2 regions of the Streptomyces sp. NPDC045899 genome follow, and region 1 is predicted to be linked to the other one. Evidence: riboswitches for the same ligand, from Rfam matches in the RefSeq annotation. Region 1 holds a riboswitch; the other holds the start of a gene.
What was found. A riboswitch is a leader RNA that binds a small molecule or an ion and turns the genes downstream of it on or off. The one in region 1 is predicted to bind glycine.

Region 1 (8,717 bases):
CCTCCGGCCCCCGGCGTGCCGGGGGCGAGCAGTCCTCCGGCCCGTCCGGCGAGGAGCCGCGTAAGGGTGCCCACGACGCCGCGGGGCCCGCGCCCGACCGGTCGGCCGAGGAGGACGAGGAGAAGCCGCTCACCGGCCGTCAGCGCCTGGTGAAGGGCCTCTGGCCGCCCCGGATGACGCGTGCCCAGCTGATCGTCGCCCTGCTGCTGTTCGGCCTCGGTCTCGGTCTGGCCATCCAGGTGCGCTCGACCAATGAGAACAGCGTGCTGCGCGGCGCCCGCCAGGAGGATCTGGTGCGGATTCTCGACGAGTTGGACGACCGCACCCAGCGGCTCCAGGACGAGAAGCGCCGTCTGGAAGGGCAGCGCACCGAACTGGAGAACAGCTCGGACCAGGCCGAGGAGGCCCGTAAGCAGACACTCCAGAAGGAGCAGCAGCTCGGGGTGCTCGCCGGTACGGTCGGCGCCCAGGGACCCGGGATCACGATGACGATCAACGACTCCCGGGGCGCCGTGGAAGCCGACATGCTGCTGGACACCGTCCAGGAACTGCGGGCCGCGGGCGCGGAGGCGATTCAGATCGGCAACGTCCGGGTCGTCGCGAACACCTACTTCGCGGACACCGGCGGAGGGGTCGAGATCGATGGACGGAGGGTGACGCGCCCGTACGTCGTCAAGGTGATCGGCAAGCCGGAGGATCTGGAGCCGGCGCTCAACATTCCGGGCGGTGTGGTGCAGAGTCTGGAGAAGGAGCAGGCCACTGTGTCCATCGTGCGCCAGAAGAAGATCATTGTGGATGCCTTGCGGTCCACGAAGCGGCCTGACTACGCTCGGTCGTCATCACGGTGAGGCGGTTCGAAATGAAGGTCTCTCAGGGAGACCATGTGGACGCGGGGGGTCAACGCACCGGAAGAGTCCCGCGTGATGGAAACTGTCTGGTGGTCACGGACGTTGTGAGGGTGTCCGGACCGTCTGGTGTGTGCGTAGAGGGTTTGTCCTGCCCCACGGGCGGGTCTGTTTCAGTCAAGGGGAATCGCCCGTGAAATTGTTCGGGAAGTTGTTCGGCAAGAGTGCTCGCCAGGACGGCGGCAGCAGCACCGCCCGCCACCGTGCCCCGCGTGCCGCGGAAGAGAGCGGAGGGGGGAGCGAGGAGCGCCCGCTGTTCCGGGATCAGGTCGGTGGTCCGCAGGGCGGCGACATTTCGGGCGGACGGGGCGCGTCTTCTGTTGACCCCTCGACGGCCGGACGCATAGGTTTCGAAGAACCATCGACCTCGAGTGGTGGAGGGTTCGGCTTGCCTGTTTGTACGCGGTGCGGGCATCGGAATGCCGAGGCCAGCCGGTTCTGCTCCAACTGTGGCGCGCCCCTGCGGGGCGGTGCCCCGTCCGAGCGCGCGTCCGAGACCACCTCGACCATCTCGATCTCCGGTCTCGAGGCGTACGACTCCGAGGTCACCGGGCAGACGCAGCTGCCCTCGCTCAGCCCCGAGGCCCAGGCCGCCGTCGAGGCGCTGCCCCTGGGATCGGCGCTGCTGGTGGTCCGCCGCGGACCCAACTCCGGCAGTCGCTTCCTGCTGGACAGCGATGTGACCACGGCCGGCCGCCACCCGCAGAGCGACATCTTCCTGGACGACGTCACGGTCTCCCGCCGCCATGTGGAGTTCCGGCGCGGACAGGACGGCAGCTTCACCGTCGTGGATGTCGGCAGCCTCAACGGGACGTACGTCAACCGCGAGCAGATCGACGCGCCACTGGTCCTGGCCAGCGGTGACGAGGTGCAGATCGGGAAGTACCGGGTGGTCTTCTACCCGAGCCAGCGGGGTGCCGGCATCTGACCCGTCAGGGGAGGTCCATGCTTCAGACACCGTCGGGCGGTGCCGATACCGGCACCGCCCCCGCGGGCGGCCGGACGATGAGCATCGGCACCGTGCTGAATCTGCTGCGGGACGAGTTCCCCGAGGTCACCCTCTCCAAGATCCGTTTCTTGGAGTCCGAGGGACTGGTGGAGCCGCGCCGCACCCCCTCCGGCTATCGCAAATTCAGCCAGGAGGATGTGCGGCGGCTCGCCGTGATCCTGCGGATGCAGCGTGATCACTATCTGCCGCTCAAGGTCATCCGGGAGCATCTGGAGGCCCTGGAGCGCGGTGAGCGGCCACAGCTGCCCGCCGGTGGGCAGGGGGAGTCGGGGCGCGAGCTGCTGGACCCGGCGTCCGAGGCGCCCCCGGAGGGTCCCACCGCCGCCCGGGTGGGCCGTGCCGAACTGCTGGCGGCGGCCGAGGTCGGCGAGGCGGAGCTGGCCGAGTGGGAGTCCTACGGTCTGATCGTGGCCACCGGGGACGGCGGATACGACAGCGAGGCGGTGACCGTCGCCCGGCTTCTCGCCGAGCTGGGCCGTTTCGGTCTGGAGCCACGCCATCTGCGGATCATGAAAGCGTCGGCCGAGCGGGAGGCCGGGCTGGTCGAGCAGCTGGTCGCCCCCTTGCGATTGCATCGAAATCCGCAGACCAGGGCCCATGCGGAGGCCAGTGCGCGGGAGCTTGCCACCCTCTCCGTACGGCTTCACGCGGCCCTTGTACAGACCGCTCTGCGGGCCCAGGCGCACTGAGCGGCCAGGCCCCGACTATCCAAACCGGCCGCGCACGTCCTAGGGTTGCTGTGTGAACGAGCTCGACGTCGTGGGTGTCCGGGTGGAAATGCCCTCCAACCAACCGATCGTGCTCCTGCGCGAAGTGGGAGGCGACCGCTACCTCCCCATTTGGATCGGACCAGGGGAGGCGACGGCGATCGCCTTCGCCCAGCAGGGCATGGCACCGGCGCGCCCGCTGACCCACGACCTTTTCAAGGACGTGCTCGAAGCGGTCGGCCAGCAGCTCACCGAGGTCCGGATCACGGACCTGCGCGAGGGGGTCTTCTACGCGGAGCTGGTGTTCGCCAGCGGTGTCGAGGTCAGCGCACGGCCGTCCGACGCCATAGCGCTCGCCCTGCGGACCGGGACGCCGATCTACGGCAGCGACGGTGTGCTGGACGACGCCGGCATCGCGATCCCGGACGAGCAGGAGGACGAGGTGGAGAAGTTCCGCGAGTTCCTCGATCAGATCTCGCCCGAGGACTTCGGCACCAGCAGCCAGTAAGCCTCCGACATGCGCGACAAGTGGCCACGAATGCCGGTCCTCGCTAGAGCATTCGAGTAGCCTTTCCCGGAAGAGGGACACGGGAAACCACCCCTAGGGTGATTATCACTCGGCGTGGCGAGTGTGGCGATCGTTGACGCACCCCGGGTGACTGCCTACCTTCAAGATGGCAGGTCGAGGACGGAGGTCGGCGTGAGAAGCACCGGCGACGGCACGGCGGCCGGCGGTCCGTTTGCGCTCCAGGGGGGCGCACCGGCCGAACCGGCACTCAAGGCTCGGGTCGCGGCACAGATCGCGCCGCCGGGCGGGGAGCCCGCCGCGGAGGGGACGGAGCGGGTCGGCTACCGCGGGCCCACCGCGTGCGCGGCCGCGGGCATCACCTACCGCCAGCTGGACTACTGGGCCCGTACCGGCCTGGTGGAGCCCAGCGTACGGCCGGCCTACGGCTCGGGGAGCCAGCGGCTGTACAGCTTCCGGGACGTGGTCGTCCTGAAGATCGTCAAGCGGCTGCTGGACACCGGTGTGTCCTTGCAGAACATCCGGGCCGCCGTCCAGCACCTGCGCGCCCGCGGGCTGGACGACCTCGCCCAGATGACCCTGATGAGTGACGGCGCCACCGTTTACGAGTGCACCTCGCCCGATGAGGTCGTCGACCTGCTCCAGGGCGGTCAGGGCGTCTTCGGGATCGCGGTCGGCGTGGTGTGGCGCGATGTCGAGAGCGCGCTGTCCCAGCTGCACGGGGAGCGCGTGGACACCGGCGAGACGCTGGTCGGCAACAACCCCGCCGATGAACTGGCCCGCCGCCGGAACAGGGCGGGCTGACGGGGCGGGGGGCTCCTCCCGGCGGTGGCCGGGGGAGCGCCGGGCCCGTACGGCCCGGATGTCAGTGGCGTAGGGCAGCATCGGAGATGTGAGGGCCGCGCCGACGATCCTGCATCTGGACATGGACGCCTTCTTCGCCGCGGCGGAGCAGGCGGCCAAGCCAAGCCTGCGCGGCAAACCGGTGATCGTGGGTGGCCTCGGGCCGCGGGGCGTGGTCGCCACGGCCTCCTATGAGGCGCGGGTGTTCGGGGTCCATTCGGCCATGGCGATGGCGCAGGCCCGCCGGCTGTGTCCGAACGCCGCCTATCTCACCCCCCGCTTCACCCTGTACCGCCGGGTGAGTGACGCCGTGATGACGCTGCTGCACACCCTGTCGCCGCTGGTGGAGCCGCTGAGTCTGGACGAGGCGTTCGTGGACCTGGAGGCGGGCGGCACCGAGCCCACCGCCGGTGCCGCGCGGGCGGTGGGGGAGCGGCTGCGGGCCGATATACGGGCGGTGACCGGGCTGACCGGTTCGGTCGGGCTGGCCGGGTCCAAGATGCTCGCCAAGATCGCCTCGGAGCGGGCCAAGCCCGACGGCCTGGTGGTCATCGCGCCGGGTACGGAACGGGAGCTGCTCGCGCCCCTGTCCGTGCGCACCCTGCCGGGCGTCGGCCCGGCCACGGCCGAGGCGCTGCGGAGAGCCGGGATCCACACCGTGCTGGAGACCCGGGAGGCGGGCGAGGCGGAGCTGGTGCGGCTGCTGGGCCGGGCGCACGGGGCGTCGCTGTATCTGATGGCCTGTGGACGGGACGAGCGCCCGGTGGTCGCGGAGCGGGACACCAAGTCCGTGTCGGTGGAGGACACCTTCGACGTCGATCTGACCGACCGCACCCGGGTGCAGCTGGAGGTCGCGCGGCTCGCCGACCGCTGTGTGGGGCGGCTGCGCGCGGCGGGTCATTCGGGGCGCACGATCGTGCTCAAGGTGCGGCGGTACGACTTCTCCACGATGACCCGCTCGGAGACCCTGCGGGGTCCCACGGACGACCCCGCGGTGGTGCGGGAGGCGGCGGCCCGGCTGCTGGAGGGCGTGGACACCACGGCGGGTGTGCGACTGCTGGGCGTGGGGGTGAGCGGTCTGGCGGACTTCACCCAGGAGGACCTGTTCGCACAGGCGGCACAGGCCGCGGAGGCGGCGCGGGCCGCTCATGAGGCGCCGGAGGGCGGGGAGGCGGCTCCGGGGGGCGGCGGCCCCGAGGGCCCGGGAGCGGGCGCGGAGGGGGCCGCCGAGCACCCCGGCGCGCCGCGGCGCTGGCTGCCGGGGACGGATGTGCGGCACAGCGAGTTCGGCGAGGGATGGGTGCAGGGCAGCGGGGTGGGCCGGGTGACGGTGCGCTTCGAGACGCCCTGGTCCGGGCCGGGCCGGGTGCGCACGTTCGCCGTGGACGACCCGGCGCTGGAGCCGGGTGAGCCACTGCCGCTGCTGGAGCCCGGCGGCGGGGCCGGGGCCGGACCCGCCGCTTCCGACGGCTCCGGAGCCGCCGCGGTCCCTGACTCCGACCGGGTCCAGGGCTCCGGCCGGGGTCAGCCGGTGACGTCCAGTCCGTAGTGGTGGTAGAGCTGGAGCTCCTGCTCGGGTGAGAGATGGCGGCCCACCCCGAAGTCGGGGGCGTCCTTGATCAGCGCCCGTTCGTAGGGCACCCGGAGGGTGTCGCCGACGACCTCGCTCGGTTCCAGCGGTACGAACACATCACGGCTGAACAGTCCGGTGCGTACCGCCGCCCATTCGGGCTCGCCGGTCGCGTCGTCGAGATAGACCTCGTCCACGGTGCCGATCTTGGCGCCCTCGCGGTCGAATGCCTTGCGGCCGATCAGGGTCCGCGGGTCGATATCGGTCTGCACGCTCTCTCCCACAGGTGGCAATTGTCCAGTGATAACTACAAAAAGCCACATCACGTCGCGCGTCCACTCGAGCGGTCGGGGCCCCGACCGTGCGACAGATGCGCTGGTACGCTGGCTGTGGCTGTAGACCCCGTGCGGGAGAGTTCTCCGTCGATCGCTGACGGAGGCGCCGAAGGAGCAAATCCTCCCCGGAATCTCTCAGGCACACGTACCGTGCGGGTGAGGTCACTCTGGAAAGCAGGGTGGGCCACGGGCGGGCGTCGCTCCGAAACCCCTCCTCACCGACGGTGAAAGCCGGTCACGGTAAGCGGGCCGGTGAAGCTCTCAGGTTGATGACAGAGGGGGAGGCCGTCCGGGCACCCGCGCCGTGGTGCCCCTCGCCGGTCGTGAGACCAGGAGGCCCCCGCAGATGACCGCCAACCGCACCTCGCTCTCCGATCTGGAGCGCGGTACTCCGTTCGAGCAGCGCCACATCGGTCCCGACAACGAGGCGCAGGCCAAGATGCTCGCCCAGGTCGGCTTCGGCTCGCTCGACGAGCTGACCGAGACGGCCGTACCGGACGTCATCAAGAGCACCGAGGCTCTGGACCTGCCCCCGGCCCGCACCGAGCCGGAGGTCCTCGCCGAGCTGCGCGGTCTCGCCGACCGCAACCAGGTGCTGCCGTCCATGATCGGCCTGGGCTACTACGGCACCTTCACCCCGCCGGTGATCCTGCGCAACGTCATGGAGAACCCGGCCTGGTACACCGCCTACACCCCCTACCAGCCGGAGATCTCCCAGGGCCGGCTGGAGGCCCTGCTCAACTTCCAGACCGTCGTCTCCGAGCTGACCGGGCTGCCCACCGCCGGTTCCTCGCTGCTGGACGAGGGCACCGCGGCCGCCGAGGCGATGGCGCTCTCGCGCCGCGTCGGCAAGGTCAAGGAAGGCGTCTTCCTGATCGACGCCGACTGTCTGCCGCAGACCATCGCCGTCATCCAGACCCGGGCCGAGCCCACCGGGGTCGAGGTCGTCGTCGCCGATCTGTCGGGGGGCATCCCGGACGAGGTCGCCGAGCGAGGTGTCTTCGGCGTGCTGCTCCAGTACCCGGGCGCCTCCGGCGCGGTGCGCGACCCCCGCCCGGTCATAGAGCGGGCGCATGAACTCGGCGCGGTCGTCACCGTCGCCACCGATCTGCTCGCCCTCACGCTGCTCACCTCCCCCGGTGAGCTGGGCGCGGACATCGCGGTCGGCAACAGCCAGCGGTTCGGTGTGCCGATGGGCTTCGGCGGCCCGCATGCCGGTTTCATGGCTGTCCGGGACACCTTCGCCCGCAGCCTGCCCGGGCGCCTCGTCGGGGTCTCGGTCGACGCCGACGGTGACAAGGCGTACCGGCTGGCCCTCCAGACGCGTGAACAGCACATCCGCCGCGAGAAGGCCACCAGCAACATCTGCACCGCCCAGGTCCTGCTGGCCGTCATGGCCGGGATGTACGCGGTCTACCACGGTCCGGACGGGCTGGCGGCCATCGCCCGCCGCACCCACCGCTACGCCACCGTCCTCGCCGAGGGGCTGCGCGCGGGCGGTGTCGAGGTCGCGCACGGCGCCTACTTCGACACCCTCACCGCCCGGGTGCCCGGCCGCGCCGCCGACGTCGTCGCCGCGGCCCGCGAGGCCGGGGTCAATCTGCGGCTGACCGACGCCGACCACGTCGGCATCGCCTGTGACGAGACCACCGGGCGCGCCCAGCTCGCCGCCGTCTGGTCCGCCTTCGGTGTCGACGGCGGCAGCGGTGAGGGCACCGGGATCCCCTCCATCGACGAACTGGACGCCGCCGCGGGCGAGGCGCTGCCGCGGGAGCTGCTGCGCGAGGACGCCTATCTGACCCACCCGGTCTTCCACCAGCACCGCTCCGAGACCGCGATGCTGCGCTACCTGCGCCGGCTCTCCGACCGGGACTACGCCCTGGACCGGGGCATGATCCCGCTCGGCTCCTGCACCATGAAGCTCAACGCCACGACCGAGATGGAGCCGGTCACCTGGCCCGAGTTCGGCGCCCTGCACCCGTTCGCGCCGATCGAGCAGGCCCAGGGCTATCTGACGCTCATCCGCGAGCTGGAGGAGCGGCTGGCCGCCGTCACCGGCTACGACAAGGTCTCCCTCCAGCCCAACGCCGGTTCCCAGGGTGAGCTGTCCGGGCTGCTGGCCGTGCGGGCCTACCACCGGGCCAACGGCGACACCCAGCGGACCGTCTGTCTGATCCCGTCCTCCGCGCACGGCACCAACGCCGCCAGCGCCGTGATGGCGGGCATGAAGGTCGTCGTGGTGAAGACCGGCGAGGACGGCGAGGTGGACACCGACGACCTGCGCGCCAAGATCGAGAAGCACGGCGACGAACTGGCCGTCCTGATGGTCACCTACCCCTCCACCCACGGGGTGTTCGAGGAGCACATCACCGAGATCTGCGCCGCCGTGCACGACGCGGGCGGCCAGGTCTACGTGGACGGCGCCAACCTCAACGCGCTGGTCGGGCTCGCCGAGCCGGGCCGGTTCGGCGGCGACGTCTCCCACCTCAACCTGCACAAGACCTTCTGCATCCCGCACGGCGGCGGCGGTCCGGGCGTGGGCCCGGTCGCGGTGCGCGAGCACCTGGCGCCGTTCCTCCCCAACCACCCGCTGCAGCCCGCCGCCGGTCCGGCCACCGGCGTCGGCCCGGTCTCGGCCGCCCCGTGGGGTTCCGCGGGCATCCTGCCGATCTCCTGGGCCTACGTCCGGCTGATGGGCGGCGAGGGGCTGCGCCGCGCCACCCAGGTCGCGGTGCTGGGCGCCAACTACATCGCCAAGCGGCTGGAGCCGCACTACCCGGTGCTCTACACCGGCCCCGGCGGTCTGGTGGCCCATGAGTGCA
Region 2 (8,717 bases), on a different contig from region 1:
GTGGTTGCGCGGCACCTTCTTGGTGCGGACGGTCCGCACGGCCTCGGTCCTCCACGCGTCCGTGGACGGGTCCAGCGTCCAGGACTCCGCCCCGTCGAGCGTCGGCAGCCGCCGGATGAAGCCGCCGAGGTCGGCCAGCTGCTTCTCCAGGAACAGCAGGTACGACACGGGCACCTCGCGCAGCAGCGTCCGCCCCTCGACCTCGATGTCCGCGCGGGCCTCGCAGTTGGCCCAGTCCTTGGTGGCGGTGACGTCGAACAGCCGGGTCAGGGTGGCCGCGCCGGCACGGAGCACATCCTCCGCCTTCACCTGCACCCGCGTCGACTCGGGCGGCAGCTGCTCGCCCTCCTCGTCCTTCGGCTGGTACGTCCGGGAGATCCCCGCCAGCAGCGCCGGCTTGTCCAGCCCGCGCTGGGCCGCCGTCAGGTCCTGCTGCGCCTTGGACTTGACGCCCTTCTCCACTGCGATGATCTGATTGAGTTTCGCCACGTCAGGGACGCTAGCAGCCCCAACCCCCCGCCTTCGAACCGTTATTCGGGGCGAGGGCGAGGGGCGAGGCCGCCCGACCGTCCCTCAGCACTCGATGACGTTCACCGCGAGCCCGCCCCGCGCCGTCTCCTTGTACTTGACCTTCATATCGGCGCCGGTCTCCTTCATGGTCTTGATGACCTTGTCGAGGGAGACATGGTGGCGGCCGTCGCCGCGGAGGGCCATCCGGGCGGCGGTGACGGCCTTGACCGAGGCCATGCCGTTGCGCTCGATGCAGGGGATCTGGACCAGGCCGCCGACGGGGTCGCAGGTGAGGCCGAGGTTGTGTTCCATACCGATCTCGGCGGCGTTCTCGACCTGTTCGGCGGAGCCGCCGAGGACCTCGGCGAGGCCGCCCGCGGCCATGGAGCAGGCGGAGCCGACCTCGCCCTGGCAGCCGACCTCGGCGCCGGAGATGGAGGCGTTCTCCTTGAAGAGCATGCCGATCGCGCCCGCGGCCAGCAGGAAGCGGATGACGCCCTCCTCGTCCGCGCCGGGGACGAAGTTCACGTAGTAGTGGAGGACGGCGGGGATGATGCCCGCCGCGCCGTTGGTGGGGGCGGTGACCACGCGGCCGCCCGCCGCGTTCTCCTCGTTGACCGCCATCGCGTAGAGGGTGACCCACTCCATCGCGTGGGCGTGCCGGTCGCTCTCGGCGCGCAGCGCGCGGGCGGCGTTGGCGGCGCGGCGGCGGACCTTGAGGCCGCCGGGGAGGATGCCCTCGCGGGACAGCCCGCGGCCGACACAGGACTGCATGACCTCCCAGATCTCCAGCAGCCCCGCGCGGATCTCCGCCTCGGTGCGCCACGCCTTCTCGTTCTCCATCATCAGCGCGGAGATGGACAGACCGGTCTCGCGGGAGAGCCGCAGCAGTTCGTCACCGGTACGGAAGGGGTGGGTCAGCTCGGTGTCGTCGAGCTTGATGCGGTCCTCGCCGACCGCGTCCTCGTCGACGACGAAACCGCCGCCGACCGAGTAGTAGGTCTTCTCCAGCAGCGGGACGCCCTCGGCGTCGTACGCCTGGAGGGTCATGCCGTTGGCGTGGTACGGCAGCGAGCGGCGGCGGTGCAGCACCAGCTGCGAGGACTCATCGAAGTCGATCTCGTGGCCGGGGCCGATCTCGGCCTCCAGCAGGCGCAGCCGCTTGGTGGTGCGGATGCGCTCCACCTGGTCGTCGGCGGTCTCCACGTCCACGGTGCGCGGCGAGTGGCCCTCGAGGCCGAGCAGTACGGCCTTCGGGGTGCCGTGGCCGTGACCGGTGGCGCCCAGCGAGCCGAAGAGCTCGGCGCGTACGGAGGTGGTGTGGGCGAGCAGGCCCTCGTTCTTCAGACGGCGGACGAACATCCGCGCCGCTCGCATCGGTCCGACCGTATGCGAGCTGGAGGGGCCGATGCCGATCGAGAACAGATCGAATACGGAGATGGCCACCGGTGAACTCCTTTGTCTGCACGGGGGCGTGCGGTGGTGCGGTGCGGGGGGCGCCGGGTGCGGCGCCCCCCACGGCCGGTCCTGTTACTTGCCCAGGCCCGGGTAGAGCGGGTGCTTGTCGGCCAGCGCGGTGACCCGTGCCTTGAGCGCCTCGGCGTCGTACGACGGCTTCAGCGTCTCGGCGATCACATCGGCGACCTCGTGGAAGTCGTCGGTGGTGAAGCCGCGGGTGGCCAGCGCCGGGGTGCCGATCCGCAGACCCGAGGTGACCATCGGGGGCCGGGGGTCATTGGGGACGGCGTTGCGGTTGACGGTGATGCCGACCTCGTGGAGCCGGTCCTCGGCCTGCCGGCCGTCCAGCTCGGAGTCGCGCAGGTCGACCAGGACCAGGTGGACGTCGGTGCCGCCGGACAGGACGGAGACGCCCACCTCGGTGACGTCGGGACGGGTCAGCCGCTCCGCGAGGATCCGGGAGCCCTCCAGGGTGCGCTCCTGGCGCTCCTTGAAGGCCGAGCCCGCGGCGACCTTGAAGGACACCGCCTTGGCCGCGATGACATGCTCCAGCGGACCGCCCTGCTGACCGGGGAAGACCGCGGAGTTGATCTTCTTGGCCAGCTCCTGCGTCGAGAGGATCACTCCGCCGCGGGGGCCGCCCAGGGTCTTGTGGGTCGTGGTGGTCACCACATGGGCGTGCGGCACGGGCGAGGGGTGCAGCCCGGCCGCCACCAGGCCCGCGAAGTGGGCCATGTCCACCATCAGGTAGGCGCCGACCTCGTCGGCGATCCGCCGGAAGGCGGGGAAGTCCAGCTGGCGCGGGTAGGCCGACCAGCCCGCGATCACCAGCTTGGGGTTGTGCTCCTTGGCCAGCCGCTCGACCTCGTCCATGTCGACCAGGCCGGTCTGCGGGTCCACGTGGTAGGGCACCACGTTGTAGAGCTTGCCGGAGAAGTTGATCTTCATCCCGTGGGTGAGATGGCCGCCGTGGGCCAGGTTCAGTCCCAGGATGGTGTCGCCGGGGGAGAGCAGCGCGAACATGGCGGCCGCGTTGGCCTGCGCGCCCGAGTGCGGCTGCACATTGGCCGCCTCGGCGCCGAAGAGCTCCTTCACCCGGTCGATGGCGATCTGCTCGACCACGTCGACGTGCTCACAGCCGCCGTAGTAGCGGCGGCCGGGGTAGCCCTCGGCGTACTTGTTGGTCAGGACCGAACCCTGGGCCTCCATGACCGCCACCGGAGCGAAGTTCTCCGAGGCGATCATCTCCAGGGTGGACTGCTGGCGGTGGAGCTCGGCGTCGACGGCGGCGGCGACGTCCGGGTCGAGCTCATGAAGGGAGCTGTTGAGAAGCGACATCAGGGTCCCGATCGAGAGGAGGGTCAGTTTTCGCAGAAGGAGGTGTAGTCATCGGCGGAGAGCAGGTCGTCCGGCTCGTCCGTCACCCTCACCTTGAACAGCCAGCCGCCCTCGAAGGGGGCGGAGTTCACCAGCGCCGGGTCGTTCACGACATCCTCGTTGATCTCGGTGACCTCTCCGGAGACCGGTGCGTACAGGTCGCTCACCGACTTCGTGGACTCCAGCTCGCCACAGCTCTCACCGGCGGTGACGGTGGCACCCACCTCCGGAAGCTGGACGTAGACGACATCGCCGAGCGAGTTGGCCGCGAACTCGGTGATACCGATCGTCGACACACCGTCGTCAGCGGCCGTCAGCCACTCGTGCTCCTTGCTGTAGCGCAGCTGCTGGGGGTTGCTCATGGTCCGATTCTCCTGGATGCGAGGCAGTGATGAGGAACGGGTCTTGGCTGATGGGACGGGGTGGGCGTGCTACGGGGCCGATGGCGCCGGGGCCGCCGCGCCCCTTAAGGGGGCTGCTACCGGCGCGGTCAGCGCTCGCGCCGGTAGAAGGGGAGCGCGACGACCTCGTACGGCTCACGGGTACCGCGGATGTCGACGGTCACGCCCTCGGTGCCGGGCTTCGCGTGCTCCGCGTCCACGTAGGCGATGGCGATGGGCTTGCCGAGCGTGGGGGAGGGGGCACCCGAGGTGACCTCACCGATCACCGCGCCGTCCGGGCCCACCACGGGATAACCGGCGCGCGGCACCCGGCGGCCCGACGCGATCAGCCCGACCAGCTTGCGCGGCGGCTCGCTCTCGGCCCTGCCCGCCGCGGCCCGGAGCGGCTCGCGCCCGACGAAGTCCCCGTCCTTCTCGAACTTCACCACCCGGCCGAGCCCGGCGTCGAAGGGGGTCGTGGAGGTGGTCAGCTCATGGCCGTACAGCGGCATCCCCGCCTCCAGCCGCAGGGTGTCGCGGCAGGAGAGCCCGCAGGGGATCAGGCCCACCGGGGCGCCCGCCTCGGTCAGCGCCTGCCACAGCCGCTCGGCGTCGCCCGGCGCGACGAACAGCTCGAAGCCGTCCTCACCGGTGTACCCGGTGCGGGCGATCAGCGCGGGGACGCCCGCGACGGTGCCCGGCAGCCCGGCGTAGTACTTCAGGTTGTCCAGGTCGGCGTCGGTCAGGCTCTTGAGGATGCCGGGGGACTCCGGACCCTGGACCGCGATCAGCGCGTACGCCGCGCGGTCGTCCCGGACGGCGGCGTCGAAGCCCGCCGCCCGCTGCTCCAGCGCGTCCAGCACCACCTGGGCGTTGGAGGCGTTGGCCACCACCATGAACTCCTCGTCGCCGAGGCGGTAGACGATCAGGTCGTCGAGGATGCCGCCCTCGGCGTCACAGATCATGGTGTAGCGGGCCCGGCCCACGGCGAGCGCCGACAGATGTCCGACCAGGGCGTGGTCCAGGGCCTGACCGGCCTGCGGTCCGGTGAGGGTGATCTCACCCATGTGGGAGAGGTCGAAGAGCCCGGCGCGGGTGCGCACCGCGTTGTGCTCATCGCGTTCGCTGCCGTAGCGCAGCGGCATGTCCCAGCCGGCGAAGTCGGTCATGGTGGCGCCGAGCGCACGGTGCAGCGCGTCCAGCGCGGTGCGGCGTGGCGCGGTCGGGGCGTCGGTCATGATTCAGGCTCCAAGATCAGAATCGTGGCTGGGACATCAAGGACGCGGAAAACGTCCTCCCCATCTGTCATCGGAACCTGAGAGGTTCGCCGTGACGCCCGCATGGGGTCCGGCTTGCACCTTGGGTGGAGCCACGCACAGCGGCTCGCTTTTCAGATCTGCCTCGCCCGCGCGGTATCGGGGCCTGAGAGATTCAAGGGAGGACTTGCTCCTTCGGCGCCCGGGCCTCGGCTGCTGCCGGTTTGACCCAGGACTCTCCCGCGCGGATTCAAGCGGCCGGTATGGAGTTGCGCGGCCATCATCGCACGTACTGGCGAGAAGGGAACCCCCGGTCCGTGACGTGAGCGCCTTGATGGACATTACCTTTTCTTGACACTCTTCGGGTACGAGCCGCAGTGACCGACCTGGGAGGACGATCACGGTGCATGGGCAGGGAACGTTTACGACGTCATGTGGGCCCCTGCCGGTGCGGCGCGGACGCGCGCCGTCCGCCGGGCCGGTCCGGCCGGGGCGCAGGGCCGTGGTGCACGATCTGCGCACGGGCGGTGACCGTGGCGAGGACACCGGCGGTGGCAGAGGTGCCGAAGCGGCCGGGACGGCGCCGCGGGACGGCGGCGCGGCCGTGCCCGAGCTGCGCTATCCGGCCCATGACGTACTGGTCGCCTCCGGGCTGCCGGGCAGCGGCAAGACCACACTGATCCACCGGACGGTCGCCCCGCTGGACGACGAGGGCGGCGCGGTGGTCCGGATCGATTCCCAGGACATGCGCGAGGCGTGGCAGCGGCGGCTGCCGGGCTGGCTGCCCTACGCGCTCTACCGGCCGCTGGTCCGGTGCGCCCACTACGCCGGGCTGCGCCGCGCGCTGCGCTCGGACGCCAGTGTGGTGGTGCACGACTGCGGCGCGCTGCCCTGGGTCCGCCGCTGGCTGGCCCGGGACACCCGGCGCCGGGGGCGGCGGCTCCATATGGTCCTGCTGGACGTGGACCCCGGGCTGGCCCTGGAGGGACAGGCCGCCCGGGGCCGCGGGGTCTCGGGGTACGCCTTCGGACGGCACCGCCGCGCGGTGCGGCGGCTGGTCGCCGGGGTGGAGGCGGGACGGCCGCCGGCGGGCTGCGCCTCGGTGGTGTTGCTGGACCGGGAGGCGACCAGCGCGCTGCGCGGCATCTCCTTCGAGTGACGCGGCGTCCCCTGCGGGGGAGGCGGGAGGACATCGCGCGCCCGGCGGGCGGGATGCGCACGGGATCCGTCGGGATGCGAACGGGATACGCACGGGGTGCGAGCCGGATTCGAGTGCGCCCCGAGCGCACGCCGAGCGCTGTCCGGACACCGCGCACCGCACCGAGGTGGGGATGTGGTGTGGAGATGACGACGTGCCCCATGGCCTTGCGGCGCCCAGAGGTTAGGCTTCTGGGGCAGTTCGGACGAGATGGCGGTTGAAAGAGATGAGCATCCCGGAGCAGCACGGTCTCCCACCGGCTCACGGAGGATTCCCCGACAGCACTGTGCCCGCGTTCCCCGGCAACGAGCTCGAAGAGGTGCTGGCCGCCTCTGTCGAGGTCCCCGGAGCCGGACCCCGCATCGTCGAGGTGCTCGGCCGCAGCCATGTCTGGGTTCCGCTGCCGAACGGCGGGGGTCCGGACAGCCGTGGGCTCGACCTGCCGACCATGGAGATCCAAGGCGCCGCGTATGTCCCGGTGTTCAGCTCCGAGCAGCAGTTCCTCCAGATCGTCGGCGGCCATATGTCGTTCACCGTCGCCCCCGCCGTGGAGTTCGCCCGCGGGCTGCCGCCCCAGCTGGGCATCGCGGTGAACCCCGGTGGCGCGGTGGGCGTACCACTGCCGCCTGCCGCGGTGGCCGAATTGTGCCGTAGCGGCCGCTCCGCGCTGGACGGTCCGGCCTCCGGCGGCCGGGTGCGGCTCTTCGAACCCGACTGGCAGGAAGAACCGGTCGACTTCCTGGCCGCCGCCGGGATCGAGTTCGCCAAGGACAAGGGGATACGCACCGCCCGGCGCGCCCTGGCCAGCGTCGAGGGGGACCCGCCCGCCCTCTTCGTCGGTATCGAGCTCGACGTACCCGGCCCGGAGGGTCAGGCGCTCGCGGTGGACGCGCTCGGGCGGGCGCTCGGCACGATACCGCTCCCCTGGACCGTGCAGCTCGTTCTGCTGGACGTCGCACAGGACCCGGTCGCGGACTGGATGCTGGAACGGGTGCGCCCGTTCTACGACCGTGACCTCTGACTCATCCCAGGGCCCTCAGCCGTGGCCCGTAAGCTGGTTTGATGACCAGGCGGGACGCACCCACGCGTCCCGCTGAGGTACGGGGCACAGCCGAGAGAGGGGCGGACCCAGGTGAGCGCGGGCGCGGAGTGGGGGGCGGCCGCCGGTCAGGTGGAGCGGACGCTGCAACAGGTCGCTCCTGGCCGGTACGACGCCTATGAGGCGCTGCTGCATGCCCTCGCCGAGGGTCAGGTCTGGATGCTGCTGTGGCACGGCTCGCCCGGCGCCTCCGACGCCCAGTACGGCAACATGGACGTGAAGGGCCTCGGCTACGCCCCGTGTGTGACCTCCGCCCAGGAGCTGGCCGCCAGTGGCTGGAACCGTGCCCATGAGGTGGTGGACGGCCGTCTGATCGCCGACTCCCTCTACCGCGACCGCTACGGCCTGTGGCTGAATCCGCATGCGCCCGGTGGCGGTGTGGGTATCCCCTGGCTCGATCTGCGCCGGATCGCCGGTGGTCTGGACCGGCTGCCCGCGGGGCCGCTGCGGGTGTCCGACCCCGGTATCGACATCCCCCAGTTCTACGCCCTGTTGGGGCAGAACGCGCATCGCACCGCCGCGGTGCGGTCGCTGCGCAGGGCCTGGGTGCAGCCCGCGCTGGGTGCGCCGTATCTGGCCATCGGCCTGGATCTGTACGACACCAGCGGTCCGGCCGTGCAGTCGGTACGGGCGATGATGGAGCAGTCGGTCGGCGCGGTGCCGGACGGGCTGCCGGTCTCCACCGTCGCGCTCTCCGACGCCTATGACCCGGTCGCCCTGTGGATGCGGGCCAACGCCCGTCCGTTCTTCGACCGGGACGCCTACGGCGCGGCGCCCGCCGCCCCGTCCTACGGCTATGGCTATCCGCCCCCGCGCCCCGCGTACTGATCGGCGTCCCGCCGGCTGAACCGGCCATGACCCGTTCGTTTACCAAGGTTTGACCCTGGCCCGCCGGGGCGCGCAGCCCCGGCACGTCCGGAGGCGCACATCGCCTGTATCCGGTCGAAACCCCCATAGCGGGCCCCCGTTGCTGCCTCGCTCTCGCACCACGACTGTCCGTATACCGGAACTGTGTGCCCCACATCACGGTTAGGCATCCATTGCCCGTGGGGTCTGGCGGCTGATCACAAGCGCGATGAAGACTCCCGCTCCAAGGGGTGCGGTTCTGCGCGTAGAGCCCCTTCAGGAAAGGTTCCGACCACGAGCCTGACTTTCTCCAGGTTGTGAACGAAGCCGCCACAGCGGCGAGTCGTGGGCCGGTCACCGCCGGTCGAGAAGGGGTCCCCACCACGATGACGGCACCATTGCACGGCACGAGCGCGGAGGCGGAGCCGGTCGCGACTGCCGATGTAGCGGCGAATGTAGTCAAGGCATCGGTCGAGGGCAGATCGCTGCGGCAGATCGCCTGGATGCGGCTGAAGCGGGACAAGCTGGCGCTGGCCGGTGGAGCCGTTGTCGTCCTGCTGGTGCTCGTGGCCATCTTCGCGCCGCTGATCGTG

Region 2: another riboswitch for glycine. It lies ahead of gcvT (glycine cleavage system aminomethyltransferase GcvT); the one in region 1 lies ahead of gcvP (aminomethyl-transferring glycine dehydrogenase).

The regions. Positions count from the first base shown of each region.
Region 1 covers NZ_JBWKKP010000005.1:5,182-13,898, forward strand. Annotated here, with positions in the region: gene AC07FT_RS09030 (DUF881 domain-containing protein) at 1-848, shown strand, start outside; gene AC07FT_RS09035 (FHA domain-containing protein) at 979-1,833, shown strand; gene ftsR (transcriptional regulator FtsR) at 1,851-2,603, shown strand; gene AC07FT_RS09045 (bifunctional nuclease family protein) at 2,656-3,129, shown strand; gene AC07FT_RS09050 (MerR family transcriptional regulator) at 3,322-3,951, shown strand; gene AC07FT_RS09055 (DNA polymerase IV) at 4,040-5,539, shown strand; gene AC07FT_RS09060 (PRC-barrel domain-containing protein) at 5,515-5,832, opposite strand; glycine riboswitch at 5,958-6,056, shown strand; gene gcvP (aminomethyl-transferring glycine dehydrogenase) at 6,242-8,717, shown strand, end outside.
Region 2 covers NZ_JBWKKP010000007.1:250,643-259,359, forward strand. Annotated here, with positions in the region: gene AC07FT_RS13585 (DUF7873 family protein) at 1-489, opposite strand, end outside; gene AC07FT_RS13590 (L-serine ammonia-lyase) at 574-1,956, opposite strand; gene glyA (serine hydroxymethyltransferase) at 2,041-3,306, opposite strand; gene gcvH (glycine cleavage system protein GcvH) at 3,330-3,707, opposite strand; gene gcvT (glycine cleavage system aminomethyltransferase GcvT) at 3,836-4,963, opposite strand; glycine riboswitch at 5,018-5,125, opposite strand; glycine riboswitch at 5,126-5,234, opposite strand; gene AC07FT_RS13610 (AAA family ATPase) at 5,385-6,140, shown strand; gene AC07FT_RS13615 (enhanced serine sensitivity protein SseB) at 6,406-7,200, shown strand; gene AC07FT_RS13620 (enhanced serine sensitivity protein SseB C-terminal domain-containing protein) at 7,312-8,106, shown strand; gene AC07FT_RS13625 (ABC transporter permease) at 8,511-8,717, shown strand, end outside.